DNA from 2 places in the Sorangium sp. So ce590 genome. Region 2 is predicted to be linked to the other one. Evidence: predicted binding sites of a transcription regulator. Region 2 holds the regulator's gene; the other holds the start of a gene.
The links. Region 2 encodes HrcA, which represses chaperone genes, less so after heat shock. Its sites were predicted from a motif close to GNTAGCACTCNCCNNNGGNGAGTGCTANC; they were not measured.
Positions count from the first base shown of each region.

Region 1: the regulator HrcA is predicted to act here: its motif matches at 3,263-3,291, upstream of groES (co-chaperone GroES).

Region 1 is NZ_CP150346.1:7,859,370-7,875,124, forward strand. It holds gene WMF28_RS29455 (hypothetical protein) at 1-316, opposite strand, end outside; gene WMF28_RS29460 (response regulator transcription factor) at 655-1,557, opposite strand; gene WMF28_RS29465 (hypothetical protein) at 1,676-2,341, opposite strand; gene WMF28_RS29470 (hypothetical protein) at 2,341-2,892, opposite strand; gene groES (co-chaperone GroES) at 3,399-3,689, shown strand; gene groL (chaperonin GroEL) at 3,723-5,351, shown strand; gene WMF28_RS29485 (GNAT family N-acetyltransferase) at 5,471-6,004, shown strand; gene WMF28_RS29490 (TrmH family RNA methyltransferase) at 6,093-6,620, opposite strand; gene WMF28_RS29495 (PDZ domain-containing protein) at 6,636-7,433, opposite strand; gene asnS (asparagine--tRNA ligase) at 7,537-8,877, shown strand; gene WMF28_RS29505 (class II glutamine amidotransferase) at 9,668-10,405, shown strand; gene WMF28_RS29510 (hypothetical protein) at 10,434-11,132, shown strand; gene WMF28_RS29515 (patatin-like phospholipase family protein) at 11,174-12,088, shown strand; gene WMF28_RS29520 (hypothetical protein) at 12,138-12,623, opposite strand; gene WMF28_RS29525 (beta-ketoacyl synthase N-terminal-like domain-containing protein) at 12,748-14,682, opposite strand; gene WMF28_RS29530 (hypothetical protein) at 14,679-15,545, opposite strand; gene WMF28_RS29535 (beta-ketoacyl synthase N-terminal-like domain-containing protein) at 15,587-15,755, opposite strand, start outside.
Region 2 is NZ_CP150346.1:7,672-23,426, forward strand. It holds gene grpE (nucleotide exchange factor GrpE) at 1-509, opposite strand, end outside; gene WMF28_RS00025 (aspartate aminotransferase family protein) at 748-2,010, shown strand; gene WMF28_RS00030 (HAD-IC family P-type ATPase) at 2,012-4,447, shown strand; gene WMF28_RS00035 (Fur family transcriptional regulator) at 4,480-4,992, opposite strand; gene WMF28_RS00040 (hypothetical protein) at 5,076-6,146, opposite strand; gene WMF28_RS00045 (hypothetical protein) at 6,217-7,011, opposite strand; gene hrcA (heat-inducible transcriptional repressor HrcA) at 7,316-8,359, shown strand; gene WMF28_RS00055 (RluA family pseudouridine synthase) at 8,352-9,425, opposite strand; gene WMF28_RS00060 (response regulator transcription factor) at 9,611-10,441, shown strand; gene WMF28_RS00065 (ArnT family glycosyltransferase) at 10,560-13,274, shown strand; gene cobA (uroporphyrinogen-III C-methyltransferase) at 13,599-15,257, opposite strand; gene WMF28_RS00075 (DUF4339 domain-containing protein) at 15,401-15,755, shown strand, end outside.

The DNA of each region.
Region 1 (15,755 bases), 3.9 Mb from region 2:
TGGTCAGCCGGTCGTGGAGACCGTGGTGCCGGTCGAGGGCGATCGTGCCGGCGCGGGGAGGCAGGCGGCGCAGCATCGCCAGCGCGAGGGCGACCAGCACGAGCAACCCCGCGCCGAGCAGGATCTGCCGCGCGCGCGGCTCGCTCAGGTGCGCGGGGAGCGCCTTGTGGACCGCGAGCGTCCCGGCTGCGAGCGCGAGCGCGAGGGTCAGCGCGGTCGGCAGAGCGCGCAGCGCGCGCCCGAACCGGAGCCTCAGCTCGACGGCGAGCGCGGCGCTGCGGATGCGGTCGAGATGCTTCGTGCGAGAGTCGCTCACGGTGCTCAGCGCTCCGGGCGCCCCCCGCGGGGGCCCTCGAGGAGGAAACGTCGCAGCATTGTACCCGCTGACGGGTCATGCGCCCGAAAGTTCCTGGGAGGCTGCGCGCGACGCGTGAAGAGCATGACGCGCGGCGAACCCCGATCATTCCCGCGCAGGGCAGCCTCTGCGCTCAGCGGACTTCCGGCATCGATCGCGCTCCGGAGAGTGCGTGAGGGCTCTCCCTCCGATTTCCGACCGGATGGATCCCCTGCGCCCAGGCGCCAGCAGCGCGAACGCGTGCGTTCTATTGGGAATGACGTGACCGGGCGCGCGCGCGGCGCGGGCCCCAGGGTGGCTTACTTCGCCGTCTTCTTCTTCTTGGGTGCCGCCTTCGTGGCGGCTGTCTTCTTCGCCGCGGCCGGCTTCTTCGCCGCGGCCTTCTTGGACGCCGCTTGCCTCGCGGCCGGCTTCTTCGCCGCGGCCTTCTTGGACGCCGCTTGCCTCGCGGCCGGCCTCTTCGCCGCCGGCTTCTTCGCCGCGGCCTTCTTGGACGCCGGCTTCTTCGCCGCCGCCTTCTTCGCCGCCGCCTTCTTCGCCGCCGGCCTCTTCGCCGCGGCCTTCTTCGCCGCCGGCCTCTTCGCCGCGGCCTTCTTGGACGCCTGCTTCTTCGCCCCCGCCTTCTTGGACGCCGGCTTCTTCGCCGCCGCCTTGGTCGTCGCAGCGCCGTTCGCCGCCGGCTGCTTCGCCCCGGTCGCGCGCACTGCGGACGGTTGCTGCGCGCGCGGCGCCTCCGCCTCGCGCTCCTCGCCTGCTGCGCTCGGCTGGACCTTGCAGCCGTTCGCTTCGGGCAGCTGCTTCGCGTAACGCGCGAGCGTCTCGCGCACCCGCGCATCGAGATCCGCGAAGTCGAACGGCTTGTTCAACCAGGCGTCCGCGGCGAAGAGCGGCGACGTCATCTCGTTCAGGTTCTCGCCGATCCCGGTGAGCATGATGACGCCGGTGCTCGCGAACGGCCGGCCGTCGGACGTGTCGCTCTTCAGCCGCTTGCAGATTTCCCAGCCGCTCATGCCGGGCATCATCACGTCGAGGATCACCAGGTCCGGCTGGTGCTCGCGCGCGAGGTCCCAGGCCGAATCGCCCTCGGAGGCCTCGATCACCGAGAACCCCAGGTTCCTCAGGTGACGCGCAACGAGGCTCAACATCGCCGGTTCGTCTTCGGCCACCAGCACACGGGGCGGCATCATGCTCGCGGAAGGCATCTTGGATGCGGATGAGAGTACGTGCGCGCGAACCGGTCAAGAGAGAACGAGCCCGCGGCCGCGACGGGCGCTCGGAGGCGTCCCCCAAGGACGACCCCGAGCGCCGGCGAGGACGCGATCAAGCGGCTCGCGCGAGGGCTATCTTTTCCGTCTGCCCCGCCGCGTAGAAGCGTCGGAGCGCGGCGAACAGCTCGGCGTGCCGGCCGCGGCGGGCAAACTCGGCCTCCAGCCGGCCCGCGAACCGCGCCGCCAGATCGTTCGCGATCCGGTAGCGATCGCCGGTCTCCGTGCCCGGGGGATCCATGAACGTGACGCGCTCGAACAGGTGGGCGCGGATCCGCGCGGCGCGCTCGGGCTCGAAGCACGCGGGCCCCGGTGGAGCGACCTCGCGGCGGCGCCGGAGCGGCGGGCCCGGAGGCTCCACCTCCTCGGCCAGACCGCCGTGGACGAGCAGCACGTACTTGTCCACCTCGGCCTGGAGCTCGAGCTCGAGCTGGGTCGTCGGGAGCTCCCTGCGCGCCCGCTCGGCCACATAGATGAAGTGGCTCACCCCCTCGACGATCTGGCAGATCTCGTCGAACGTCCCCTCTCGCCCCCGCGTGATCGCGCGGCGAGGCAGGTGCAGCGCCACCTCGATGTCCCCGTCCGCGTGCCGGATCAGCAGCGCTTCGCGCGCGCTGCCGTCCGTAGGCCGGATGAAATCGTCGACGGCGGGCGCGTCGTCGAGCGCGTAGGTGCGCGCGAGGTGCTGCTGGATCCGACCGGGGAAGGTCGCGCCCGGCATCAGTTGAGCCCGCCCGTCCCACGGCCCGGCACGATCCCACGCGCCCCGAGCTCCTCGGCGAGGCGGCTGGAGCCGGTGCGGACCCAGCGCTCGTACAGCCGGAGCACCGAGCGCTCGTCCCGAGCACCGGACGCGAGCGTACCGTCGGCCACATCGTTCAAGACGCTCACGAAGCGCTCGAACTTCTCGGCCATCTCCGAAAGAACATCCGGGCCCTGGCCGACGCGCGCGTTGAGGCGCAGCATAGCGGCGGCATGGTGGTAGGCGGTCGACCCGACCCCGACCACATAGCCGCGATCGACGCCCTTGAGCTCTATGTGGCCGCCGAAGAAGCCGACCACGTAGAGAACGCCGTCGCCGAGGTTGCGCAGCCGGCGGAAGCGCTCGGCTCCGGAGGCCTCCAGGGCATCGCGCAGGAGAAAGGTCAGGGGCTGGTTGAAGGCGGACTCGGCGTGCTCGTCCGGGTGAGCGAAAGCACAAAGCAGACCGACCAGGTAACTCGACGCCGCCTCGGTCGCGGCGACGTTCCGAACTCGGAGCGCCTCGTCCACAACCTCTCGAAAGTAGCGGGTCATGCTCGGGGACACAGAGATCGCTTGGCTCACGGGGGCACCTCACCTGCGCGGGCGCCCTGGATACCGACGTAACCCGGGCCACCGCGCGCTCAGGCCAACCAGACACGTCCTGTCGGCCTCCATCGGGCTGGAGACCGTGAGGGCGTCGCGTCACGCTGCTGCCGCATTTCCGCCCTCATAGGCTCACTTTAGCCGATGGCCCTGAGCGAGCCCAGCCTCACGCCCCGGACCTTTCCTTGGGATCTTCAGGGTTTACAGCCACCCCGGCGCCTGGCTGCTAGCCCGAAAAGTGCCGGACTGGCCCGCGCTTGACACCCCGGAGAGGGTGGCTATCTTCCGCGCGCTCGCTAGCACTCTCCTGAGGTGAGTGCTAGCAAAGTGCCCAGACTGCAATCGTATGGGACCTTGCGGCAGCTCAGGCGGGCTGTCTGGGTCCTGCCGTCTCGAGGGACGCGGCCGCTCGTCCCCGGAGGATTCGCAAGATGAAGATTCGACCGCTCCAGGACCGCGTGATCGTTCAGCGCGTGAAGGAAGAAGAGAAGACCAAAGGGGGTCTCTACATCCCGGACACGGCGAAGGAGAAGCCGATCGAGGGCACGGTCATCGCCGTCGGCAACGGCAAGGTCGGCGAGGACGGTACCGTGCGGAAGCTCGACGTCAAGGAGGGTGATCGCATCCTCTTCGGCAAGTACTCGGGCACCGAGGTGAAGATCGACGGCGAGGAGCACCTCATCCTCCGCGAGGACGACATCCTCGGCGTGATCGAGAAGTGACGCGGGCGACAGCAGGAACTTAGGAGAGACACCATGGCAGCCAAAGAAATCATCTACAACGAGTCCGCCCGCAGCATGATCCTCGCGGGCGTCAACGCCCTCGCCGACGCGGTCAAGGTCACCCTCGGCCCGAAGGGGCGCAACGTCGTCATCGAGAAGAGCTTCGGCTCGCCGACGGTCACCAAGGACGGCGTCACGGTCGCCAAGGAGATCGAGCTCGAGAACCGCTTCGAGAACATGGGCGCCCAGATGGTCCGCGAGGTCGCCTCGAAGACGAGCGACATCGCCGGCGACGGGACGACCACCGCGACCGTGCTCGCCCAGGCGATCTACCGCGAGGGCTCCAAGCTCGTCGCGGCCGGCCACAACCCGATGGAGATCAAGCGCGGCATCGACAAGGCGGTCGAGGCGATCGTGGCGCACCTCCACAGCACGGCCAAGCAGACGAGGGACGCGAAGGAGATCGCCCAGGTCGGCACGATCAGCGCGAACGGCGACGAGACGATCGGCAAGCTCCTCGCCGACGCCATGGAGAAGGTCGGCAAGGAGGGCGTGATCACGGTCGAGGAGGCCAAGAGCGCCGACACGACGCTCGACGTGGTCGAGGGCATGCAGTTCGACCGCGGCTACCTCTCGCCGTACTTCGTGACCGACCCCGAGGCCATGAAGGCGAACCTCGAGGACGCCTACATCCTCATCTCGGAGAAGAAGATCTCCAACATGAAGGACCTGCTCCCCGTGCTCGAGGCGATCGCCAAGAGCCAGAAGCAGCTCCTCATCATCGCCGAGGACGTCGAGGGCGAGGCGCTCGCGACCCTCGTCGTGAACAAGCTCCGCGGCACGCTGCACTGCGCGGCCGTGAAGGCGCCGGGCTTCGGCGATCGCCGCAAGGAGATGCTGAAGGACATCGCGACCCTGACGGACGGTCAGGTGATCGCGGAGGAGCTCGGCCTCAAGCTCGAGAACGTCACGATCAGCGATCTCGGCCGCGCCAAGACGGTCATCATCGACAAGGACAACACCACGATCGTCGGCGGCCAGGGCAAGAAGGACAAGATCAAGGCCCGGCAGCAGGAGATCCGCGCCCAGATCGAGAACACCACGAGCGACTACGACCGCGAGAAGCTCCAGGAGCGGCTCGCGAAGCTCGTGGGCGGCGTCGCGGTGGTCAAGGTCGGCGCTGCGACCGAGACCGAGATGAAGGAGAAGAAGGCCCGCGTCGAGGACGCGCTCCACGCGACCCGCGCGGCCGTCGAGGAGGGCATCGTCCCGGGCGGCGGCGTCGCGCTCATCCGCGCGCAGAGCTCGCTCGAGAAGATCCAGGTCAACGACGAGCAGCGGTTCGGCGTGAACATCATCCGCCGCGCCATCGAGGAGCCCCTCCGCCAGATCTCGGCCAACGCCGGCGAGGAGGGCTCGATCGTCGTGCAGAAGGTGCGCGAGGGCAAGGACTCGTTCGGCTACAACGCGGCGTCGGGCACCTACGGCAACCTGCTCGAGATGGGCGTCATCGATCCGGTCAAGGTCGTCCGGTCGGCGCTCCAGAACGCGGCCAGCGTCGCCAGCCTGATGCTCACCACGGAGGCGCTCATCGCCGAGCGGCCGAAGGACGAGAAGGCGGCGGCCGGCGGGGCCCACGCGGGCCACGGCCACGACTTCTGATCGCGGCGCGGGCAGCTAGCCCCGCGGGCGAGGGCCGGCTTCCTCCTGGGGAAGTCGGCCCTTCGCCATTTCGACTTCCGGCAGGCCGCGACGCGTGATCTGATCCGCGCAGGTTCGCGATGAGCACCCTGACTACCGAGCGCCTAGATCTGACCCCGGTCTCGCTGCCCCTGCTCGAGGCGGTCATCCGCGGAGATCGCCTCGAGGCTGAGGCGATCTCGGGGGCGCGCTTCCCCGACGCCTGGCCCGGGCGCGCGCTCGTCGAGCGCGCCTTCAGCTCACCCCTCGACCGGCTGCGCGAGGATCCGGACGCCTTCCTGTGGGGCACGCGGCTGATGGTGACGCGCGGGCAAGAAGAGCGCGTCGTCGTGGGCAGCGTGGTGCTGAACGGCCGGCCCGACGCGACCGGCACGGTGGAGATCGGCTACGGCGTCGAGGGCAGGTCCCAGGGACAGGGCTACGCGACCGAGGGGTCGCGCGCCGTCCTGCGCTGGACGCTGCAGCAGGCGAGCGTGAGGCGCGTGATCGCCACCACGCCGGCCTGGCACCGCGCGTCGCTCCGGGTGATCGAGAAGCTCGGGATGCGCCCCGCCGGGACGCTCGATCACGACCTCCTCGGCGAGCTCCTCGTCTTCGAGCGCTTCCGCGAGTAGCGGCCCCTCGCCCCGCGCGGACACCGCGCGGCGGCGCGGCTCAGCCACCCGCGGCTCAGCCACCCGCGGCTCAGCCGCCCGGCGCGGCTCAGCCGCCGGCGCGGCTCACGCCGCCGCGCGGGTCGCGCCGCCGCGCCCACTCGCACAGGGTCATGCCTGCGGCGATCGCCACCGGGTACGAGTGGTTGATCCCGTACATGGGGATCGCGATCACGTCCTCGCACGCGTCGAGCAGCACCGGCGGCAGCCCGTCGTCCTCGCTGCCGAAGAGGAAGACGAGCCCGTGGGGCAACGGCGCCTCCCAGAGGGTCCGCCGCGCGTGATCGCGCTCGACGCCGATGAGGGGGCGGCCGCGCGCCGCCTCGAGGAAGGTCGCCTCGTCGGGGCACTCGACGAGGGTCTCGTACTTCTGCATGCCCATCGAGGCGCGCTCGTAATAGGGCTCGGTCCCGATCAGGAAGATCTCCCGCACCAGGAAGGAGTGCGCGACGCGGATGATGGCGCCGATGTTGAACGGGTTCTTCGCGCGGCAGACGGCGATCGAGAAGTCATTCCGCAGGGGGGCGAGCTCTTCGCGGATCTCCCGGGTGGTGAGCCCGAACGGCGGGATCTTCACGGTGCGCTGGCTCCTTTACTCGCCGGCAGAGAAGCGATCGAACAGGGGATAGATGGGCCCCTCGTGGACCCTGAGCCGCTCGGTCGCGCCTGTTGTGTGCTTGACCAGGAGCACGAGCCCGGCGCGCGGCGCGGCGTCGAACACGCCCCGGATCGCGGCGACCGACAGGCGCCGCACGGGCCGCCCCGCGATCTCGAGCACCTCGTCGCCCTTGCGGAGCCCGGCGCGCTCGGCGGGCCCCCCCTCCACGGTCCGCGAGATGAACGCGGAGCCCGAGTGCAGCTCGTACCAGAAGCCGAGGCCGAGCTTGGCGTGGGCCGGCTCGAACGCCAGCGTGAGCCAGCCGCCCCCGTCGAGCTCGACCTCGATCTCCGCGGCGGCGCGCTGCGCATCGGTCGGCCGGCCGATGTCGCGCACCCCGATCGGCGTGTCGAAGAGCGCGTCCGACTCCCAGACCTCCACGCGGAGCCGATCCTCGGGCGAGATATGGAAATTTCCGCTGGGACCGCCGGGCCACGTCGGGTCCAGGGTGTCCGCTTGCACCTTGGTCCGAAAGATCTCCTCGCCGTTGAGCAGGACGCGGACATAGGGGTCGGGGAGGCCGCCCGCCTCTGGATCCCAGGCTCGACCGTCCCGCGTGCGCTCTGGAATCCTGGCCTGGACGATCCGGAGCCACCGCACGTCCTCAGGCGGCGGAGGATGCAGCTCCTGCCCTGGAGGGGGCTCGTGGAGCCGGGTCGCGAGCTCCGGGTAGAGGAACGAGCAGCCACCTGCGGCGAGCAGGATGCTCCCTGCGGCGAGCAGCTTGGACAACGCAAGCGCACAGAGCGCGCGACGCTTTTGGAAGGCCACGATGGCGCCATTTTTGGCCGGTGCCGGCGTCAGCCGCAACTAAACCGTGCTATTTCGGGCCCCCATGCAGGACTCGCCCGTCATCGCTACCAGCGACCTCAGCGAGCACGTCGACAGCAGGGTCGTGCTCCGCGGATGGCTCTACAACAAGCGCTCAAGCGGCAAGCTCCACTTCCTCGAGCTCCGCGACGGCTTCGGCACCGTCCAGTGCGTGATGGCGAAGAGCGACGTCGGCGACGAGGTCTTCGCGGCGGCGGACAGGGTGACCCAGGAGAGCGTGATCGAGGTCACGGGTCAGGTGAAGGCGCACCCGAAGCGCGCCGGGGTGGTCGAGGTCGTCGCGTCCGGCTTCCGCCTGCTCGGCCCCACCACGGGCGAGTACCCCATCTCCCCGAAGGAGCACGGGACCGATTTCCTCATGGATCACCGCCACCTCTGGCTGCGATCGAGGCGGCAGCACGCGATCTTGCGCGTGCGTCACACCATCATCCAGGCCATCCGCGACTTCTTCGACGGGCGAGGGTTCACGCTTGTCGACGCGCCCATCTTCACGCCGAACGCCTGCGAGGGGACGAGCACGCTCTTCCAGACCGACTACCACGGCGACAAGGCGTACCTCACCCAGTCGGGGCAGCTCTACATGGAGGCAGCGGCGGCCGCGTTCGGGAAAGCGTACTGCTTTGGCCCCACGTTCCGCGCGGAGAAGTCGAAGACCCGCCGCCATCTGGCCGAGTTCTGGATGGTCGAGCCCGAGGTCGCGTTCATGGACCTCGAGGGGGATATGGACCTCGCGGAAGACTTCCTCTGCTTCATCGTCGAGCGCGTCCTCGAGCGGCGCCGGCCCGAGCTCTCCGTGCTCGAGCGCGACGTCACGAAGCTCGAGTCCGTCAAGAAGCCGTTCCCGCGCATTCGTTACGACGAGGCCGTCGCCCTCCTGAACGAGGCGCGCGTGGAGAAACGTAAGACAGCGGCAGAGTCTGAAATTCCAGACTTTCCCTGGGGCGAGGATCTCGGCGGCGAGGACGAGACGATCATCTCCAGCCGGTATGATCGCCCCGTCATGATCCACCGTTATCCGGCCCAGGTGAAAGCCTTCTACATGAAGCGCGATCCGACGGACAGCCGGCTCGCCCTCTGCGTCGATGTCCTGGCCCCCGAGGGCTATGGTGAGGTGATCGGGGGCGGGCAGCGCGAGGACGATCTCGCCACACTCGAGCGGGCAATCGAGACGCATCAGCTGCCCCCCGAGGCGTTCAGCTGGTACCTGGATCTGCGCCGGTATGGCACCTTCCCGCATGCGGGCTTCGGGCTGGGTGTCGAGCGGAGCGTCGCCTGGATCTGCGGCCTGCCCCACGTGCGCGAGACAATCCCGTTCCCGCGTATGCTGAATCGGCTCTCGCCTTAGTGCCGCGCGTCAGAGCTCCTGACCGTATGTCTGGCCGCCGCCCTGCCGCCCCTCGCGCGCCGCCCGGGGCTGCTCCTCGGGTCCTGGCCGCGCGCTCCGCTCCGAAGGCCGCGCATGCACAGCTGCCGCTGCGCAGCGGCCCGCGGTGCAGCAGCCGCCTGTGCCGGCCGCACGTCGCGCGGCCAGAGCGAGCTACCGGCGGGGCGGCCGAGCGCTGCTGGACGCGCGCCACGGCGCGATGCGCCACGGCCTCGACGCGATGAGCCGACGCGTAGAGCAGAGCAGACGAGGCTAGCCGCTCGCGGGGGAAGGAGCGGCAGCGGGAAGGAGCGGCACGGGGAAGGAGCGGCAGCGGGAAGGAGCGGCACGGGGAAGGAGCGGCAGGTAGGAGCGCGCCGTGCGAGGAGCGTGAGTAAGAGGTAACGCGACCGGCACCGGCGGCACCGGCACAATGAGAACGAGCGGCGGGCAGTGTGGTCAAGCCGTGCCCGCGACCAGCGTCGCCGCCGGGGATCCGTTTTTGCTCCGCTTGCACGGCGACTCTGTCGTATCAAGAAAGCATAGGGCGCAACCCGCGACCCACGCTCACTCGGCCGACCGACGGAGCCACCCCTGCTTGCAGATGAGGGAGCGCTCTACCGGCGAGCCGGACCCTGCCCCCGCCCCCGGCCCAACTCGCGAGGACAAAGCTATGGCTCGTCTCGTCGGCTTTATCGGTAACCGTCCGGATCTCGGCGCGCGTGCGATCGAGCTTGAAGACCGTGCCCTCACGGTTCGGCGAAAGGAGGGCGTGATCCCTGGCTGGGGCGTCGGCTTCTACCAGGGAGGAGAGATTCTCCTCAAGCGCCGGCCGATCGACGATCGACCCGAGATCAGCCTGGTCGACATGACCAAGGATGTGCGCGCCGACATCCTCGTGGCGCATGTCCGGGCTGCGACGGTCGGCAGCCTGCGCACCGAGAACACGCACCCGTTCCGCTACCGGCAGTGGCTGTTCGCCCACACGGGCACGGTCGAAGGGTTCGCCCGACTGCGGAGCCAGCTGAGCGACTCGCTGCCGCAGTTTCTCCAGCGCGACGTCCGCGGCGAGACGGACAGCGAGATCCTCTTCCACCTGTTCCTGTCGTTCCTCCACGACAGCGGCCAGCTTGATCGGCCCAACGTGGACGCGGCGAGCGCGCGGGCGGCCCTCCGGTCCTCCGTATCGCTCGTCGATCGGCTCTGCGCGGAGGAAGGGGCCGGACCGAGCGCGATGAACATCGTGGTCACGAACCCGGAGTACCTGCTCGCGGCCCACGGCGGCACGCCGATGGCGTACCGCATCTACCAGGGCAGCGACGACATGGAGCGGCTCCTGAGCGACGGCGGCCTCGGCCGGATGCGCATGCCCGATTACGCCGCGAGCCGGTTGACGCTCGTCGCGTCGGACTTCGACGACGACCAGGCCCCCGCGGGGTGGACCGACGTCGGCGAGCGTGCGATCGTGACGTTCACGCGCGCCGATGCTCCAGCGATCGAGCCGATCTGACCGCCCCCATGGCCCGCAGGGGGCCGGGGTGCATGCATGGCCGGCCGGCGTCTCCGACGCCTCGCAAGCGCCGCCGGCGCTCCCTTCGCTGCTCATCGCCGTGCTCATCGGCTCATCCCTCCTGGGGTGCGGATTCGGAGGAACGGCCGCGTTTCCCGCCGCTTCCGAGCTCCCCGACGAGCGTCGCCGCCCGGACGGCGTGGCGATCGATCCGGCGAGCGCTCCACCGGAACCCGCGAACCAGGCAGACGCCAGCGACAGCGTCGTGACCCTCCGGACGCCGCTCGGCGTCGGCCTGGCGCTGGACGTCGTGGCCGAGTTCTTCAAGCGGATCATCGCCGAGGACAGCGAGGCCCTGGGCGAGCTGCTGACGCGCGATGCCCTCGCGATCCACACCGGCTCCAGCGGATCGGGGCAGCCGCCGAGCGCCGGGCTCTGGTGGGAGCAGCGGTTCCGGCGGCTCGAGTATGGAAAGCTCGCCGGAGAGCCGGTCTACCGGGAATCGGAGCTCCAGATCTTCCGGGCGGAGGACGTGCTCGCGACGCCGCAACACCCAGCGATCCAGCCCGAGACGCTCGACGACCAGGACATCGTGATCCGCGTGCCGATCATGACGGCTCGGATCGCGGCGGATCGGCTGCTCGGCGACGAGCTCGTGGTCTGGCTGCGGCGAGACGGACCGAGATTCAAGATCTATCGGCTGCTCGAGGATTTCCAGTTACAGTAGGCTTTGCGCTTGTGCCACATCTCCGACAAGATCAGGGCTCGATGAGCCGCCTCAAGATCGCGTTCGTTGGCTCCGGGGGGGCAGCGCGAGGTCTGGCGCACCTCGGCGTGCTGAAGGCTTGCGAGGAGCTCGGGATCCATCCAGAGATCTACGTGGGCGCGGGGGCTGGCGCGCTGGTCAGCGCGACGTACGGGCAGGACATCCCGCTCGATGTGCTGCTCGACGCCTACCGCCTCCCGTGGAGACGGCGTCACCGCGGACCTCGCCTCCACGTGTCGAGCTTCTTCGGAGCGCCCGCGCTGCGCGATCTGCTCGACCCGGGGTACCTCTGCTCGGGGGTGTTCTCGATCGATCGGCTCGAGCGCTACGTGCGCCGGACGCTGCCGATCAACGACTTCCGGCAGCTGCCGCACGCGGTCTACGTGACGGCGGTCGACGTGGACAGCGCCAAGCGCGTCGTGTTCGGCCCGGGCTATGACGAGGCCACGCCGATCAGCCAGGCGGTGGCCGCGAGCTGCTGCGTGCCCGGCCTGTTCCGGCCCTATCGCATCAATGGCCGCTATCACCTGAGCGGCGAGGTGATCCGGACGCTCTCCGCCGACGTGGCCGTGAACGCTGGCGCGAACATCGTGATCATCTCCAACATCTACCGCCCCGAGGAGCGCGACGAGTCGCAGCGCTCGATCGCGAGGAGCGGCGCGCCCGGCGTCGTCCGGCAGTCGCTCAGCATCCTCCTGGCCGAGAAGGAGCGCCGCGGCGTCGAGCTCCTCTCGAAGCTCTACCCGAACGTCACCTTCCTCGACGTGGCGCCCGCGATCGGCCGATACAGCTACATGAACCGGTTCGCCGCGAAGCCGCTCGTCCTGCGCGGCTACCGCACGGCGCTCCGCGTGCTCGCCGCCGCGAAGGAGAAGGGCGTCTTCGATGCCCCCTCATCGAAGAGCGCGCTGAACTAGCTCCGCCCCCTGCGTCGCTCGACGGCGCCGCAGGGCAGCGGCCGAGCGGCTACATCCCCGCGACGATGCGAAACTCGTCCTGGTGCTCCACCAGCTCGAGGCGGTTGTCGTCCACCTTGCGGCGCCACTCTTCGCCCTTGCGACCCGGGATGCGGTAGCTGGCGCTGAAGGTGTAGTCGACGAAGATGAGGTCATCCTCCCTGAGGACGCGCCGGTAGCGGATCTCGTAGCGGATGGCGCGCGCCTCCTGGAACTTGCCGGTGAGGTACTCGCGCAGGCCGGCGTAATCGAGGTCGTCCGCCGCGTCGATGTTGCCGCCGTCCTCGTAGTACTTGGGCGAGGCGAGCTGGAGCAGCGCACCGACGTTCTTGCTCTCCACCGCGTTGCGGTACTTCTCGCAGAACGAGATGATCTTGCGGTTCTCGTCGTTGTCCTCGACGTCCGTGTTCGGGATGTAGTGGGTCGCGCAGCCGGCGAGGACGGTCGAAGCGACGACGAGGAACGAGGCGACAGCTTTTGTTTGGCGGCAGAGCATACGCGGGCAGGACAACGCTCAGGGGAAGTGGCTGATTCCAGCCGGGGGACCTTGCCAGATCGAGGTGCAGATCGGCAAGCGAAGCGATCAGGACCACGGCGGATGACACGGACGGGCGTACCCGCTACCCGTGCTCATCGAGCCAGCGGAGGAGGGCGAGATGACCGACCGGCCCCTCGTGGTCGACAGGGAGGTCGAGCTCGACCTGGCGCAGGCGCCCGGCATCGCCGGATGCCGCCTGCCCGGCGTCGCCGGGAGCCGCCTGGAGGAGGAGCGCGACGGCGCCGCAGGCGAGCGCGCGGTGCTGCGCGCCGGTGAGGCCGAGCAGCTCGCGCGCGACCGGCCCCGCGTCGTCGGCCGCGACGACGACCATGCGATCGGCGTCGGAGGACGCGACGAGCTCTGCCGCGGCGCGGAGCGCCTCCAGCGCGCCGCCGAGCCCGGCGCCGACCGCGAAGCTCGGCCCGGTGAGCTGGTACGCGATGGCGCACTCGCCCGCGATCGCGTTCGGCGACGTGGCGGGAAAGAGGCGCGGCTCGACAAAACGGGCGCCGCGCGCGCGACGGCGGGCGTCGTAGACATCGTTTGTGTCGATCGTCGCGAGCGCATGGCCCGCGACGATGCCGGCGCCCCGCAACGAGTCGGCGCCGACGACGCCGGCGAGGGCCGCCACCGCGGTCAGCCCGAGACGGCAGAGCGCGTCGAGGCGCGCGAGGCGGTCGCGCGCGATGCCGGTCGCCTCGGCGAGGCGCGCGAGATCGAAGCCCGTCACGCGCGCCTCTGCGCGAAGGTACACGGGGCGAGCGCGCCGCGGCGTTCGACCGCTCGCGCAGGACGTGAGCAAGAGCGCGGCGTTGGCGCCGCCGAAGGCCGCCGAGAGCTTGAGCGCCGCAGCGAGCGGGCGAGGCTCGGCGCGCTCGAGCAGGAGGGCCGGAGCGTCGGGATCGAGCTCGCCCTCGGACGCCGCCGGCGGGGCGATGGACGCCGCGAGGGCAGCCGCGGCCGAGAGCGTCTCGAGCACGCCCGCGGCCCCGAGCGTGTGTCCGATCTGCGCCTTGAACGGGTGGACCACGGGCGGAGGGAGACGGGCGCCCGGCGGCTCGCCCGAGCCCTCCGCGAGGCAGGGCGTCGCGAGCAGCGCGGCGATCGCGCGCGACTCCATCGCGTCGTTGTACGGCGTCGCCGTCGCGTGGGCGCTGACGAGGCCGACGCGCGAAGCAGGCCACCCGGCGTCGGCGAGCGCCGCGGCGCCGGCGCGCATGAGCCCCGAGCCCGTCCGATCCGGGGCGGTGATGTGCACCGCGTCCGTGGAGGCGCCGAAGCCGGCGACGCGAACCATCACCGGGGCGCCGCGGCGGCGATCCTCGCGGACGAGGGCGACGACGGCCGCGCCCTCGCCGAGCGCCATGCCGTCACGGCCGAGGCGGAAGGGCCGCGACCTGGACGCCGTCGTCGCGCGGAGCGCCTCGAAGCCGGCGGCGACGAAGGTGCTGAGGGCGTCGTAGCCGCCGGCGAGCACGAGATCGCAGGCGTCGCGATCGAGCCAGCGGAGGCCGAGGCCGATGGCCAGGGTGCTCGCGGCGCACGCGGCGAGCAGGTGCGTGCGCCGCGGGGTCCGCTCCAGCCCGAACGCGGCGAGCGCATCGTTGAACGGCGCGAAATAGGTCGCGCCCGAGGCCAGCGCGGCGCGCGAGGCGGCGTCGGCCCCCTCGGCCCGGGCAGCGAAGAACCGCTCTGCGGTGAGCATGCCGCCGCTGGACGTGCCGAGGGCGATGCCGATGCGCTCGCCCCGCCAGCCCGGGCGCACGCCCTCCAGCGCCGAGAGCGTCTGCGAGAGCGCGGCCTTCAGGAGATCGGTGGCGCGATCGGTCCCCGGAGCGACGCCGAGCGCTGCGGGCGCGCGAGCGGCGAAGGGCCGCAGGAGACCGGCGCGCACGAGCCCTTCGTCGCGCGCGATCGCGACGGGCGCGGACTCGCCAGCGTCGGGGACGCGGTAGGCGAGAGGGCCGAGGCCGAGCGCGGAGACAGCGCCCGAAGCGATGACGCAGGCATCGCTCATGAGTCGTCCCCCGGCCCGATCGCATCGGGATCGACGAAGGCGCGCGGATCCGGCGCGCGGTCCCGCTCCTCGGCCTCGCAGATCACCGTGACGAGCAGCCCGGTCGATGCCTGCGCGTAGCGCACGTGGCCGCAGCCCATGCCCTCGGCGATCACGATCTCCTCATCGAGCCGGCGCCGGCGCGCGCCCTCCGCCGACCACGTCGTGCGGCGCGCGCCGATCAAGCCGCGCTCGTTGATCCTCAGATCGATCACGGCGTCGCCGTCGCGCAGGACGAAGGCGGCCGTGCTCGCGGCGCGCTCGTACCAGAGCAGCGTCCCCGCTGCCGGGTGGAGCATCCACCAGCGCAGGAAATCTACCGGCAGGCCGCGGAGCGATGCCCGTGGCGTCGCGGCATCGCCGCGCTTCAGCAGATCGAGCGCGGGGACGGCGAAGCGGAAGCGGTCGCCGCGTGCCCATAGATCGAGCGCGGTGGTGCCGCCTGGCCCGAGGAGGATCATCCGGAGCGCGCCCTCCGGCTCGAGGACCGCGCTACCCGCCGCGGGGGGGCTCCCGTCGATCGCTGGCGGCGCGATCGCGATCGCGCCGCGGGCCTCGAGCACCTGGCCGGTGCGCGGCTCCCGCAACGCCAGGCGGACGCGGAGCGTGCGCGGGCCGGCCCCCTCGACCTCGCGGCGGAGATCTGCGAGGCGCTCTCGCCCCTCGCGCCACGCCGATCGGTCGGGCCGCGCGGCGGACGTGCCCGGCGACGGGAGAGGCAGCATCCGCGCGAACTCGGCGTCGAGCGGGCCGCCGCGCCGCGCGACGTTGGCGGCGCAGGCGGGGGCGCACGCGAGCGAGAGCAGGAGGCACACAGCGCTCACGGGGCGGCGCACACGACGGCCGGGCGCAGGCAGCGATGTCGTCACGCGTCGCCGGGAGCGACAAGCAGGATGGCGTATCCGCGGTCGGGTGCGCCGCCCACGATGAGCACGCTCGCGAGGGCGCCGCTCGCGAGCGCCGCGACCGCCGCAGCAGCAGCGAACCCGCCAGCGCCCTCGTGATCCCCTGCGCGCGGCGCCAGCGTGGAGCAC
Region 2 (15,755 bases):
CCCTGAATGTATCCCGGCTGGACCTCCGCGATCACGACGCCGGCCGGGTGCTCGGTCGACTCGATCTGCTGGATGGCCTCGTGCACGCTGGGATCGAAGGGCTTGCCGACGGCGGCGATGCGCTTGATGCCCATGCGATCGAGCGTGTCGACGAACTGCTTCGCCACGATCCGCACGCCCTCGGCGACCGACTTCGCGTCGGGCGCGCTCTCGGCGTGGCTGGCGGCGCGCTCGAGGTTGTCGAAGACCGGGAGCAGATCCTTCAGGATCGTCTCGCGACCGCGGCGCTGCGCCTCATCGACCTCGCGCCGGGAGCGCTTACGGAAGTTGTCGAAATCGGCGGCGGTGCGCAGCAGCTGCTCGCGCATCCGCGCGGCCTCCGCCTGCGCCTCGCCGAGCTTGTCTTCGGGGGTGGGGGCTCGCTGCTCCGCCGGCTCTGCGCGTTCCGCCTGCGCTTCCGCCGTCTCCCCCGTGTTCTGGTTCGACCCATTTTGTTCCGAATCGCTCATAGGACGGCCGGCACTATAGCCAGCCGCGATCCGCTGGCAATCTCCAGGCCGAAGTCGGCCCGCGGCGGGCGAGCGCCGGCGCGTCCGGCCGGCCGCGCCTCCCGGGACCGGCCGCGGGCGCTCGCCGGTGTCCGTGACCGGGCGCTCTGGACGCGCGTTTCGCCCAGGTCTCGGCGATCAGCAGCGGCCATGCATCCACCGTTTGCTCCGACCCCCTGCCCGGCGTTAGATCGGCCCCATGAGCATCGCCACGAGCCCGGGCGGCGACCCCGCCCCGGCGAACGCCTCGACGCCCGCCAGCTCGCCGCTCCTCGCGGCGCAGAAGCACCTCCTCGGCAACTACCGCCAGCCTGCGTTCGTCCTCGACCGCGGCCGGGGTTGCGAGCTCTTCGACACGGAGGGGCGCAGGTATCTCGACATGTGCGCTGGGGTGGCGGTGGCGTCGCTCGGGCATGCTCACCCGCGGCTCGTGGCGACCATCGCCGAGCAGGCGGGCCGCCTCATGCACGTCTCCAACTACTTCTTCAACGCGGAGAACCTCCGCCTCGCCGAGGAGCTCTGCGCGAAGACCGGCTTCGACCGCGCCTTCTTCTGCAACTCGGGCACCGAGGCGAACGAGGCGATGCTCAAGCTCGCGCGCCGCCACTTCTTCAACCGGGGCGAGACGGAGCGCTACCGGATCGTCGCGTTCGAGAACGCGTTCCACGGCCGCACCCTCGGCGCGATCGCCCTGACCGGGACGCCGAAGTACCGCGAGGGGTTCGGCCCGCCGCTCGCGGGCGTCACCCACGTGCCTTACGGGGACGTGGCCGCTGTGCGCGCCGCCATGGGCCCGGACGTCGCGGGGATCCTCGTGGAGCCGGTGCAGGGGGAGGGCGGCGTCCTGCCGGCCCCGGCCGGGTTCCTCGCCGAGCTGCGGCGCATCGCGGATGAGCACGGCGCGCTGCTGCTCCTCGACGAGGTGCAGACCGGCATCGCGCGCACGGGGCACTGGCTCGGCTCGATGGTCGACGGTGTCCAGGGCGACGCAGCGGCGCTCGCGAAGGGGCTCGGCGGCGGCTTCCCTGTCGGCGCGCTGGTGCTGCGGGAGCGGCTCAACGGCGCGCTGCCCCCGGGCTCGCACGGCTCGACCTACGGAGGCAACGCGCTCGCCTCCGCCACGGCGCGCACGGTGCTCGCGGTCATCGAGGAAGAGAAGCTCTGCGAGGCCGCCCAGAAGCGCGGCGAGCAGCTCGGCCGCGGCCTCGCCGCGATCGCCGCGCGGCTGCCGGGCATGTGCGCCGGCGAGCGCGGGCGCGGCCTGCTCCGCGGGCTCATCCTCGCGCCCGGGGTGGACGGGCGGGCCGCGCTCGGTCGCGCGCGCGACCGGGGCGTGCTGCTCACGATCGCGGGCAGCAACGTGCTCCGGTTCACGCCGCCCCTCATCGTGAGCGAGGCGCAGATCGACGAAGCTCTGGCCGAGGTCGAGGCCGCGCTCGCCGAGACGCCGGCTGCGGGTTGAGGTGGTCGCGTCGCGCGCAGCCGGGCCCACCGTCGCGCCCCTCCCGTGCTCGGGCTGCAGCAAGCTGATCGATCCGCTGCGCGCGGGGCACGTCGCGATCTTCGACCAGCGCTTCCACTATTTCTGCAACGCCCGGTGCCGCCACACCTTCCTCGGTGAGGCGTCGCCCGCGCCGGGCGACGTCCGGCCGCCTGGCCTCGCGGCGCACGGCGCGGCGTTCTTCGGCGCTGCTGCTCGAGGGAGCTCGCCGGGGACGCCACCGGGCGTCGCCGGGCCGTACGCCTCAGCGCCGCGCGCCGAGCCCGCGCGGGCGGGCTCGGACGAGGGCGCCACGCGCATCGCCGATCTCGACGCGCCGATCGTCGACGCGTTCCCGCCCGTGTCGCTCGACGAGAAGCTCCCGGACCTGCCCCTCCTCGACGACGATCGCGCGCTGCTCGAGCCGATCGGGAACACCATCCTGAGCGAGGAGCCGCAGCGCTACGAGGCGGTCGAGGCGCGGGACATCGGCGCGCTCCTGCTCGTGCTCGCGATCATCGCGGGGACGCTCGCCGTCGCGCTCACCCTCGCCGGGGACGCGAAGCTCGTCATCGGCGCCCGCATCGTGCTCGCCACGGTGAGCGCGGGGATGCTCCTCGGCCGCGCCGCGACGACCGCGCGCGACGCCACGGACCCGCACCCGGCGCCGATGCTCGCTCCCGTCCTGGGCGGGCTCGTGGCCGCCGTCTGGGCCCTCTTCGGTCAGGATCGCGCGCTCGCGGCCGAGGCCGCGTCGCTCGCGGGCGTGATCGCCACCGCCAGCGCGATCAGCGCCTGGCTCATCGAGAGCGCCCGCCACCGCGTGTTCGCGGAGCGGGGCTGGATCGCGTCGGTGCTCTCCGCGCCGGCGCGCTGGCCGCCGGGCGCGTGGGCGCCGAGCCCGGCGCCCGCCGACCGAGCCCTTCCGCGCGGCGACGACGGCGCCGCCGAGGGCGCCGGGGTCGAGCTCTACGAGCTGCGACCGGGCGAGAGCGTCCAGGTCGACGCGGGGGATGTCGTCCCCGTCGACGTCGTGGTCACGGGCGGCGACATCGAGGTGCTCCCGTGGATCGGCGCGACCACGCCGGCCCGTCGCCGCGACGGCGACCCGGTCATCGCCGGGGCCACGGTGGTCCGGGGCCGCCTCGTCGGCGCGTGCACCTTCTCCGGCGGCGATCGCGCGGTCGCGCGCGTGCTGCTCGACGCTCGCCGGCGCGCGGACGCCCTCGCGCCGATCGCGCAGGCCTCGCGCGCCCTGACCGAGCGCTGGGCGTTCGGCGCCGCGGCGATCGGCGCGCTCTCCGCGTTCGTCGCCGGGCGAGCGCCCGTCGAGATCGCGATGACCGCGGCCGCCGTGCTCGCCGCGATGGCCACGGCGATCACGGCTTCCATCGCCTCGGTGCACGTCGCGCGGGGCATCCTGCTCGGGCTCCGCCGGGGCATCGTCTACAAGAGCGCCGACGCCTGGGATCGCGCAGGCAGGATCTCGGTCGCCGTGTTCTGCGCGCGCGGCACGCTGCTGCTCGGCGAGCCCGAGCTCGCGGAGCTGGAGGCGACCGGCCAGAAGCTCACGCCGAGCGACGTGCTCGCGCTCGCGGCCGGGGCGGAGCGCACCGAGGAGCACCCGGTCGCCACGGCGATCGTCCGCGCCGCCCGCGTCCGCGGCCTGCGGCCCGACGGGGTGCGCAACCCCAACTTCCACCCAGGCCTCGGCGTGACGGCCGTCACCTCGTCCGGCGAGGAGCTCTGCGTCGGCAACCGCGCGCTCATGCTCGAGCAGCGGATCTCGATCGCCGCGGCCGAGAGCCGCGTCGCCGAGCTCGAGGCGCTGGGGCGCACCGTGGTCCTCGTCGCGGTGGGCGCCCGCCTCGTCGGCGTCATCGGTCTGCAGGACGGGCTGCGCCCCGGGGCGCGGGCCGCCATCCAGCACCTGCTCGACGCGCAGATCGAGCCCGTGCTGATGTCGGGCGACGCGCGCGAGACGTGCGAGGCGATCGGCCGCTCGCTCGACATCGACCACATCCGCCCCGAGGTCCTCCCCGCGGATCGCGGCGCCGAGGTGCGCCGCCTGATCGACGCGGGCACGAGCGTCGCCGTCCTCGGCCACGCCGGCGTCGACGACGCCGCGCTCGGCGCCGCGGACGTCTCGGTGGCCCTGGGCGCGGCCGGCTCCGCGCCCGCCGACTTCTCCACGGTCCTCGCCTCGGACGACGTCCGCGACGCTGCGCTCTCCCTCGCGCTCGCGCACCGCACGCGCCTCGAGGCGCGCGTCGGGCTCGCGCTGAGCGTCGCCCCCGCGCTCGTCGGCGCCGCGGTGATCTCCGCGTTCGTGCTCCCGCCGGCCTACGCCCCCATCGCCTCGCTGCTCGGCGGCGTCATGGCCGTCGTCCACGCCCGCGCGCTCGACGCGAAGAGCTGAGCGCCGCGCGCGGCCTGCAGCGCCGGCGCGGGCTACGAGATGCTGGAGGCCGCGTCCTTTGTGTCGCGGCAGTCCAGGCAGACGCCGTACATCTCGTGCTTGTGCCAGGTCACCTCGAAGCCGTACTTCGCGGCGATCTCCTCCTGGAGGGCCTCGATGCGTGGCTCCTCGAACTCGATGATCTTCCCGCAGCTGACGCAGATCAGGTGGTCGTGGTGCGCGCTGGCGTCGTCCGCCAGCTCGTAACGGCTGAGGCCGTCGCCGAACCGGCGCTCCGAGGCCACGCCGCACTCCGCGAGCAGCTTGAGCGTCCGGTAGACCGTCGCGTACCCGATGCCCCGGTCGTGCGCGCGCACTTCCGTGAGCAGGTCCTCGATGGTCATGTGCGGCGCGCCCGAGAAGAAGGTGTCGACGATCAGCCGGCGCTGCGCCGTCGACCTCAGCCCCTTCTTGGCCATGTACGCCTGGAGACGGGCGCGCAGCCGGTCGAGGGCAACTTTGTCGACCTGGGTCACGCTGTCCCCCTCCCTCGCGATGACGGCCATGACGAGTTTATCCCGTTCGCGGCGAACCGCGTCAAGGCCGGCGACCGCGCCTGCTCGGCGCGACCGGGCAAGCCCCCCTGTCGCTACTCGCCGACCTGCGCCATGTAGCTGACCTGCGCGGCCGAGCCTCCCAAGGGGCTCAGCAGCGTGACGGGCGGCGCCACCATCCCGGCCGCCGACGTGTTGTCGATGACAACGTAGTAGAGGCCCGGGCGCAGCGCATAGCGGCGCGTCTCGATGATCCCGGGCTGGAGAGGGCCGCCCGCCTGCACCGGGCCGGGCGGGGGACCGAGCGGCTTGCCGGTCTGATAGGCCTCGCGCCAGGCGTCGCCCGTCGGCTTGTCGACGATCATGATGTCCACGGGGGCGCCCTGCACGCTCACCTTGAGGTAGAGCGCCTGGTCCGAGTCGGCGATCTCGAACGGCCCGAGGTAGTCGCGCTGGTGCGCGTGCACCTCGACGCTCTCGTTCGCGAACGTGTAGCGCTCGTCGTCCTCCACCTCGAACGGGTGGTGCGGCCGCTGGGGCGGCATGAGGATCCCCAGCGTGAAGTCCTTCCCGGTCTCCTCGTTGTAGAGGACGGTGAACCCGCGGGTCATCTCGCCCGCGACGATCTGGTTGCCGATCAGGTTGGCGATCCCTCCGAACGGCGCGACGTTCGCCATCACGTCGATGACGGGGTTCTCGACGTAGCCGAGCTGGAAGCTCGGGCCCTGCACGATCCGGTTCAGCCGTCCCCACACGTAGACGTCGTCGCCCGCGATCTGGAAGTCGGGCCGGTACTCGACGGACGTCGTGAGGGAGAAGCCCACCCGCTTGGCCGGCTGCATGTAGCCGTACCCCGTGCCGGTGATGTGCACGGTGACCGTCTGGGCCGAGTCGTTGACGTCGTACGAGCACTGCATCGGGAAGAACCGCCCCATGGCCGACGATCGGTCCTGCAGGCGCAGGGAGACCCCGCTCTTCAGCATCTCGGGGCAGATCTTGCTGGCGCCGAAGTTCGAGAACAGAAACCAGCGGAGGCCGGGGCTCGCGTTCACGGGACCGCTGATGCAGGGGCAGCCGACGAACGTGAACGACAGGGCGACGGCGGCGAGCGTCAGCGCGGCAGACGCGGTGGACGCGCGGGGGAGCGGGGAGCTTCGTGCGGGCACGCGGGTTAACATAGCGGGTCGACCTCGGGGCGAGAGCGGGTTTGCGCCGGGGAGGACGGCCGGTCCCGCCTCAGCGCACGAGATGCCATTGGACGCCGGGAGTGACCTCCAGATGCAGGTGATTTTTGTGCGCCCGGTCGTAGTTGGGGGTGAGGATCGACGTGAAGATGTGCTGATCCGCGGCCTCGCACACGATGGAGCGCAGCTCTCGCGCCGTCGTGTCCGCCGGAGGGCTGCCGCTCGCACCCCTGCCGGCCGCCCTGGGCTTCCCGGTCGCCCTGGCGCCCTCGCCGCACACCGGCGCGCCGCGCCTGCCGACGAAGTCGCGCTCGACGTCGAGCCACTCCTCCGCGAGCCCGTCGCCCACGCGCTCCTTGACGAACCGGTAGGGGTCGATGGCGAGCCCGCCCGGGTGCCTCGGGGCCAGCTTGCCCTCGGGCCACATCCTCGACGGAGGTCGCCAGGCCGAGAACATCAGCACCTCGACGATGTCGTGCACGCGCAGGATCCGGCTGAAGTCCGAGAGCGCGAGCGCGAGGCGGCAGTCGAAGACGTCGTTCGGGTTGTCCGCGCGCCGGTGGGTCGGCAGCGCCGTCCGGTAGAGGACCCCGCCGACCCCCTGCATCAGCCGCACCGGCGCGAGCACGCCCGGCGCGCGCGGCACCGGCTCGAACGCGATCTTCCGCCGCGCGAGCGCCGCGCGGCACTGCTCCGCGCTCAGGGCCGCGTAGCGCGCCGACGGGTGCTTCGCCCAGTCCTGATGGAACCGCACCTTCGGCTTGCCCTGCGCGCTCGGCGCGGCGGCGAGCGGGCCGAGCGCGAGGGCGAGCGCGGCGGCGGTGGCGGCGTGACGTACGGACGGCATCGTTGCGGGGTCGGCCTCGCGCGGGCAGGCGAAGCGCCCGCTGGAGGAGGCGGAAAGCTGGAGGCGCCCGCCGGTGAGCGGGGCGCCGCGGAATTGCGCGCGGCGGCGGCGCCCATCCTACCGCGCCATTTGACCGGGCCGTGCGATCGCCTCAAAATAGCTCGCATGCGCATCCGTGGGCCCGGCGCCCGCTCGCGCCTCTTGATGTATGGGAGCGAAGGCCCGGCCCGCACGGCTTCCCGGTCCGGGCGGTCCCTGGGCCAGGTAGCCACAGCAGCGCACGCATGCGCCGCCTGCAGTTGACATGGGAGATTTTTCCAATCGCGCTCGAAAGATCCTTTTCGCAGCGGTCACCGAGTTCATCGCGACAGGCGACCCCGTAGGCAGCAGGACGCTTGCGCGGAAGTACGGGCTCGATCTCTCGGCTGCCTCGATCCGCAACGTGCTCGCGGACCTCGAGGAGGCCGGCTACCTCCACCAGCCGCACACCTCTGCTGGGAGGATCCCGACCGACCGCGCGCTCCGGTTGTTCATCGACGCGCTCGTCGAGCTCCGGTCGCTCTCCCCCGAGCAGCAGGCCGAGCTCAGCGCCAGGTTCACCGAGATCTACACGGTGGCGAGCGATCCGCTCCGCGAGACGGGGCGTTACCTCTCGGAGCTGTCCGGCGCCGCGGCGGTCGTCGCTGCGCCGCGGGCGGAGATCCGCGCCCTCTCCCAGCTGCGCTTCATCCCGACGAAGCCCGGGCAGCTGCTCGCCGTGCTCGTCTTCGCCGACGGCTCGGTCGAGAACCGCTTCCTCTCGATCGGCGAGTCGATCAACGAAGGGGAGCTCAACCGGATCCACAACCTGCTCGCCGACGTCATCGAGGGGCGCACGCTGGGCGAGATCCGGGACCTCTTCGCCCGCCGCCTCGCCGATGAGCGCCTCCAGATCGACGCGCTGAGGCGCCGCGCCTTCGAGCTCGGCAGCAAGGCGACGGCCGACGTGACGCGGCGGAGCCAGGTCGTCATCGAGGGGCAGAACCGCCTGATCGATCTGCCCGAGTACGCCGACGTCGACCGGCTCAGGAAGCTGATGAGGGCGCTCGAGGAGCGCGAGGAGCTCGTCGATCTGCTCGACCGCACCCTCGCCGCCGGCGCGGGCGAGGTCACCGTCTTCGTGGGCAGCGAGGCGGGCGATCTCGGCGGCGGGCAGCTCAGCCTCGTCGCCGCGCCGTACATGGAGAACGGGCGCGTCGCAGGGACCGTGGGCGTGCTCGGCCCGACGCGGATGGACTACGCGAAGGTGATGCCGCTCGTCGACGCCACCGCCGCGGCCATGAGCGAGGCGCGCGGCAAGGTCAAGTAGCGCCCTTCCGGCGCGCCTCGCGGAGCCGCTCGAGCACCTCGTCGAAGTCGGGGGGCGGCGGCGCCTGGAACCGCATCGGCCGGTCGTCTGCAGGGTGATCGAAGCCGAGCTCGGCCGCGTGGAGCATCAGCCGCGGGGCGGGGATCCTCGGCCCGCGGTAGTCCCGCACGTAGACCGTCTCGCCGACGAGCGGGTGCCCGGCCTCGGCGAGGTGGATGCGGATCTGGTGCGTGCGCCCCGTCTCGAGGCGGCAGGCGACCAGCGTCACGCCCGCGGCGCCGGTCCCGTCCTGCGGCCCCGGGAGCGTCTCGATCGGCTCCACGTGTGTCACCGCGAGCTGCCCCTCGCGCCGTCCCCCCCTCGCCGAGCCGCGCAGCCCGTCGCCCCGATCCTCGATGAGGTAGCTGCGGTGGGTGCCGCGCGGGACGGCGCCGTGCGCGAGCGCCAGGTACTGCCGGTGCATCGAGCGGACGCGGAGCTGCTGCGCGAGGTGCTTCTTCGCGGCGAGCGTCCGCGCGAAGACGAGCACCCCGCTCGTCCCCTTGTCGAGGCGCTGCACCACGCCGAGCGGGGCCCGTCCGCGCAGACGGTCGCGCCGGGCCAGCACCTCCCGCACGAGCGCGTCGAGCGTCGAGGCCTGCTCCGCGGGGTCCTCGTCGCCGTAAGGGATGGTGCTCACCCCGGCGGGCTTGTTCACCACCACGACGCTCGCGTCCGCGTAGACAACGAGCTCGCTCTCGAGCTTGCGCCGCCGCACCGTCTCGGGCCGCGGCGCGTGCAGGCGGACCTCGATCGGCTCCCCGCGGAGCACCCGCCGCCGGGCGCTCGTCGCCACCGCGTTCCCGACCAGCACCTTGCCGGTCTCGATCAGCCGGCGCGCGTCGGACCACGAGACCGAGGCCAGCACCCGGACGGCCCCGTCGAGAGGCCTCCGATCCAGCTCTGCCGGCACCGTCCAGCGGCCATCCTGTGGGGGCCGGACCGGGGCGGTCGAGTCGGCGCCGAGCGGTTCGGCGTCCTGGATCTGGGGCGGCGGAGCGGGAGCGGCGGGTCGGAGCGGGCGCATGAGAGCTCGTTGAGGGCGCCTCGGCTCCGCCCACCGGCGTGGGGCCGGGCTCTACCGGCGCGGAAAACGCACATCCGCGGGGCTCGCGAGGCGAAAGACACCGCGAATGTTGACACATCGCGCGACCGGGGCCGAAGATATCGGAGCCGTCATCGCTTTCTCGCCATCTGAGAGGAGACCCGTTCGTGGCCAGCACCCTTCTCGCCGTAGACGACAGCGTGACCATGCGCAAAGTGCTCGAAATCACCTTTGCGGGTCAGGATTTCCGCGTCGTGACGGCGAGCAGCGCCGACGCTGCGCTGCAGAAGCTCAAGAGCGATAAACCCGACCTGGTGATCGCCGACATCACGCTCGAGCCGAAGAATGGCTACGAGCTGTGCAAGGCGATCAAGCAGGCCTCACCGGCGACGCCCGTCCTGATCCTGTCGTCCAAGCAGAACCCGTTCGATCCCGCGAAGGGCTCGAGCGCGCAAGCCGACGACCACATGGACAAGCCGTTCGACACCCAGCAGATGATCGACAAGGTCAAGAAGCTGCTGGCGTCGCGCGGCGAGGCGAAGCCCGCCGCCGCGGCTCCTGCGGCGGCGACGCCTGCGCCCGCGCGCACGCCCGCCGCGGCGCAGCCCGCCGCCGCGGCGAGCCCGCTCCAGCGCGCGAAGACCCTCATCTACACGCCGAACGCGCCCGCCACCAGCGCCGCGCCGGCCCAGGCCTCGGTCAAGACGGCGCCGGGCGGTGCGGGGAGCGTGCCGGTCACGACGACGATGGCGTTCTCGCCGACGCCGGTGTCCGGCGTGCCGAAGACGGCGTCCGGGCCCGCGGCGGTGGCGGCCACCGCCGCGGTCCAGGTCAACGGCCAGATGGCGAGCAAGCTCGAGGGCCTCGGGCTCACGCCCGAGCAGGTGGAGGCCGTGATGGCGCTTTCCCGCGACGTCGTGGAGCGCGTCGTCTGGGAGGTCGTGCCCGTCCTCGCCGAGACGATCATCAAGGAAGAGATCGCGCGCCTGACGAAGTAGCCGCGCGCCGCGGCCGCCGCGCGGCCGCGCTGCGCGGGAGCATGCGCGACCGCTGCTTTGCCCGGCGACGTGGAGTTGCTACGTCAGGGCCGCGCCTCGTTCCGCGTTCGGCGCAGCCATGAACGACACGCACGACAAGAGCAGCGGTGCGCCCGCGGATGCCGGCGACGAGACGGACGCGCTCGAAGCCGACGAGGTGCGCCTCGTGCCACAGGGCAACCCGCTCCGCTGGCGCGGCGCTGCTGTGTCCGCCGTGGGCGCCCTCCTCGCGTTCGTCGTGATGGCGCTCGCGCCTCAGCTTCGCTGGGGGGTCCCGCTCGGCGCGCTCGGGATCGCCGTCGCGGCGCTCGGCCTGCTCGATTTGCTCGGCACGTTCGACGACCCGCCCGAGCGCGTCGCCGCGCGCGTCGGGATCCGCGACCTCCTCGGTCCGCTCGCGCTGCTCGGGGGCGGGCTCGTCGCGTTCTTCGTTCTCATCACGCTCAGCGTGGCGGGCTACCTCTCGCCGAGCTCCCTCTCGCGGGACGGCGCGCCCACGCTGCTCTCGCTGGCGGCGTCCGCCGTCGCCGTCCCTGCCGCGTTCCTCACGGCTGTGGTCGGCGTGTTCCGGCTCGGCGAGCGCCTCGGCCCCTGCCGCGTCGACGAGGCGGGCGCCCCGCGCCCCCTGATCCGGCGGCATGGCTTCTGGCTCGTCTCCCTCGTCACGCTGCTCTACCTGCCCATGCTCGGGAGCCACTCGCTCACCGACCCGTGGGAGACGCACTACGGCGAGGTCGCGCGCGAGATCCTGGCCAGGAACGACTGGATCTCCCTCTGGTGGGCGCAGGACGGCTGGTTCTGGTCGAAGCCGGTGCTCGACTTCTGGATGCAGGCGCTCGCGATGGCGGCCTTCGGCGTCCGCTACCGATCGGGAGAGATGCTCTCGGCGGTCGCCGAGGGGCGAACACCGTGGCCCGAATGGGCGGTCCGGCTGCCCATCTTCGCGCTCACGCTCGTCGCCGTTTACCTCCTCTACAAGGCCATCGCGCGGATCTTCGGCCGCCGCGCGGGGCTGCTCGCGGGGGTCGTCCTCACCACGATGCCGCAGTGGTTCATGGTCTCCCACCAGACCATGACCGACATGCCCTTCGTCGCGACGATGGCCGCGGCCATGGCGCTCCTCCTGCTCGGCATCCACACCGACGAGGCGGAGGAGGCGCGCGTCTACGAGGTCGAGCTCGGCGTGCTCAAGGTGGGCCTCTCGGTCTACCACCTCGTGCTCGGGGCGATCGTCGCCTGCGCGCTGCCGCAGATCCTCTACCTGCTCTCGCGTCACGTCGAGATCCACGCGGCGCCCTTCGGCCTGCGCCTCCACGGCGACGTCTTCAGCTCCGGCTCGCCGGGCAACTGCGGGCTGCCCGGCAACGAGGCCTGCCGGTCGGTGCTGCCCGTGCTCCCCGGCCTGCAGCCGGTGCTCCAGGCGATCATCTGGGCGCAGACGCTCGCGATCGTCCTGTACGCCAGCTGGGGCGAGCGGCGCGTGCAGCGGCTCCTCTTCCTCGCGGCGTGGTTCTTCGCCGCCCTCTCCACGATGGCCAAGGGGCCGGCCGGCTTCGGGCTCCCGGTGCTCTGCGCGCTCGGTTACGTCGTCGTCTCGCGCCGGTACCGCGACCTGCTCAAGATGGAGATCCCTGTCGGGCTGCTCGTGCTCGCGTGCGTCGCGCTGCCCTGGTTCGTCGCGATGTACGCGCGGCACGGCCAGCCGTTCACCGACAGGCTCCTGTTCCACGACATGTTCAAGCGCGCCTTCACCCACGTGCACGACACGAACGAGGGCGACGACGTGAGCTTCCGCTACTACGTGTGGCAGCTCGGCTACGCGATGTTCCCGTGGACGGGGCTCGTGCCCGCCTCGCTCGTGTGGTGGCTCCGGCGGCGCGAGGGGGGACCCCCGGGGGAGCCCGGCTCGGCCGAGGCCCGCCAGAGCGACGCCTCGGTGTTCCTGGCGATGTGGTTCATCTTCGGCTTCGCGCTCTTCTCGCTGATGCTGACGAAGTTCCACCACTACATCCTGCCGGCCGTCCCGCCGGCCGCGATGCTCACGGGGATCCTGCTCGACGACATGCTGCGGCTGGAGCGCGGCGCGGGCGGGCTCGCGCCGCGCTCGGGCAGCGCCTCCGCGCCGGCGCGCTCGCCCTCGACGGTCAGCTACGAGCGCGCGATGCTCGGCGCCGTCGCGATCGGCGCTGCGCTCCTGGTCTTCTTCGTCGGGCGCGATCTCGCGATGGCGCGTGAGGGGCAGGCGAGCCAGGCCAGGCTGCTGCACCTGTTCACGTACAACTACAAGCGCCCCTGGCCGCAGTCGCTCGATTTCTCCGCGACCCTCTGGGCCTTCACCGCCGCCGCGGCCGGCCTGTGCTTCTTGCTCATGGTCGCGCGCTGGCGCCGCCTCGTCCTCTACGCGCTCGTCTCGCTCGCTGTCGCGTTCACGGCGTGGGGGCTCGACGTGTACTTCGTGCGGACATCGCCCCACTGGGGGCAGCGCGAGACATTGCTCGCCTACATGCGCTCGAGCCAGGAAATCCCAGGGCCGCTCGTCGCCTACCAGATGAACTGGAAGGGCGAGAACTTCTATGCTGGCAACAAGCTGGCGGTCTTCGTGTCGAGCGGAAAGAAGTTTCAGGACTACATCAATGAGCAGAAGAAGAAGGGCGTGAAGACCTTCTACTTCGCCACCGAGCATGGGCGCATCAGCTCCCTGTCGAACGAGCTCGGCAATCCCCGCATCTTCGAGCGGCTCACGTCCATCGAGCTCAACAACAAGTTCCTCGTGGTTCGAGCAACATTCGAGTGATCGGGCGCGCCTGAAGGCGTTTATCTCACCGGCGCCGTCCGGCTGTGACGCTGTGTGCCTGCTCCGACCTGAAGACGGCGCTTGTAGATGTTCAACGGTACTGCTGCATCGGGAAATTCCTTGCACCTCTGTCGCGAGGGGAGCGCAGGAGCGCAAGGGAGCTCCGGTTCCGACGTCCTAAGTACCTGAATTCACTCCAGGAAGGTGCAGGCACGCATCGTGCTCTCTGTGAGCTCGAGCGTCGCGGCGGAGACCTCCCCCCCAGGTCCGCTGCGACGCTTTTTTTGCGCCGTGGAGCTCGCCGCACATCGTGCGACAAGCGCCTCAGTTGTCGGCGCTTGTTGGGGCAGCTTGCAACGCAGCGAAATGTCGATCCAGCGCGTCCAGGAGACCTGCTGTGGTGCTCACCTCGGCGGTCACGCCGACCCGGAGCCCCCGCTTCTCGGCGGTCGTGGTCGTGATCGGGCCGATGCTCGCGAGGAGCACGCGGTCGAGGCGCGCTGCGGCGCCCTCGCCGAGGAGATCGCAGAGGCTATCGACGGTGCTGCTCGACGTGAGCAGCACGACGTCGATCTTGCCCGCCGAGAGCGCCCGGAGCAGCTCCTCGCGGCGCTCGCTCGACGCGGGGCGGGTCTCGTAGACGGGCACCACGTCAACCTCGCAGCCGGCGGCGCGGAGGCCCTCGGGGAGCACTTCGCGGGCGACGAGCGCGCGCGCGAGGAGGACGCGGACCGGGGGGCGCGCCGCCCTGCGCTCGGCCAGCGCGGGATCGGCGAGGATGGCCTGCGCGAGCTCCTCGCCGCGGAACTCCTTCGGGACGATGTCGGCGCGGACGCCGCGCGCGGCGAGCGCGGCGGCCGTCCCGACCCCGACCGCGGCGAGGCGGGCCGAGCCGAAGGCGCGCGCGTCCAGGCCGAGCCGCTCCAGCTCCTCGAAGAAGCAGGCCACCCCGTTCTCGCTCGTGAAGACGACGGCGTGGTACCCGGAGAGCCCGCGGACCGCCTCGGTGACCCGCGCGGGGTGGGGGGGCGGGTGGATCTCGATTGTCGCGAGCTCGACCGCCTCGCCGCCGTGGAGGCGGATGAGACGCGACGTCGAGCGCGCCTGGTGACGCGGCCGGGTCACGAGGACCCGCTTGCCGAACAGCGGCTTCCGGTCGAACCAGCGCAGCGCGTCGCGCAGGCCGGTGACGGCGCCGACGACGATGACCGCGGGGCTCTGGAGCCCCGCCTCCCTGACGCGGCGGGGCAGCTCGTCGAGGCGGCTCGAGACGACGCGCTGGTCGGCCCGCGTGCCCCACTGGATGGCCGCCGCCGGCGTCGCGGGATCGCGCCGCCCCGGCCCTATCAGCCCCGCGACCACCGCATCGAGCGCCTGCATGCCCATCAGGACGCAGATGGTCCCGCGGACCGAGGCGAGCTCGCTCCAGTCGAACGCTCTGCCCGCTCGGGTGACGCCGCTGACGATCATCACGCTGGAGGCGATGTTCCGGTGCGTCAGCGAGATGCCGGCGTAGGCCGTCGCGCCGAGCGGAGAGCAGACGCCCGGCACCACCTCGAACGGCACCCCGGCCCGCGCGAGCGCCTCCGCCTCCTCCGAGCCGCGCCCGAAGAGGAACGGATCGCCGCCCTTCAGGCGCACCACGCTGCGGCCGGCGAGCCCGAGCGCGACGAGCTCCGCGTCGATCTCCGCCTGCTTCGCGTCCTTCACCACCCGATCGCCACCGCGCTTGCCGACCGAGCGCACCTCGGCGCCCTCCCGGACGCCGTCCAGCAGCGCGGGGTGGACGAGCTCGTCGTGCAGCACGACGTCGGCCGTGGCGAGGAGTTCTGCGCCGCGCAGCGTGAAGAGCCCCGGGTCCCCCGGGCCCGCGCCGACGAGGTACACGACGCCCGGCCTGGCCGCGGCCGGCCCCCCGCCCGCGGCCCGCAGGGCCGCCACGCCGTGGCCTCCCTCCGAGGGGTCGTCACGCCTGGGAACCATCGTCAAACTCCCGTCGTTCTCTCGTTCATTCATGGCAGACGTTGATTGTCATAGCGATTCTGTAGTCAGGTTGACTCGGTGCGTTAATGGTATAGAATCGCACCCGTTCGATTCAACGTCCGACGGTTTCTGGAGTCCATTCGATGAGATCTGTGAAACTGTTCGAGGAGCTGCGGAGCTCAGAGCGCGGCTTTCCGGACCGATGGTACGTCACCAACGGCGAGCGATCTGTCGGGCCCGTCAAGCTCGACCAGCTCGCGCGCGGCATCGAGAGCGGAATCGTCCCGCTCGATAGCTTCGTCCGCAATGAAACCTGGACCGTGTGGTGCCCGCTGTCCGACATTGCAATGGTCACGGTCGCCGCCGCGGAGACGCCTGCGGAGCAGCCGGACGAGGTCTCGGACGCGGACGACGACGATACGGTCCCGCTCTCGTCCCAGCAGACGCCCCTGACCCCGCCGCGTTCCGGGCCGGCGGCGCGCTCGAGCGCGCGCCCCG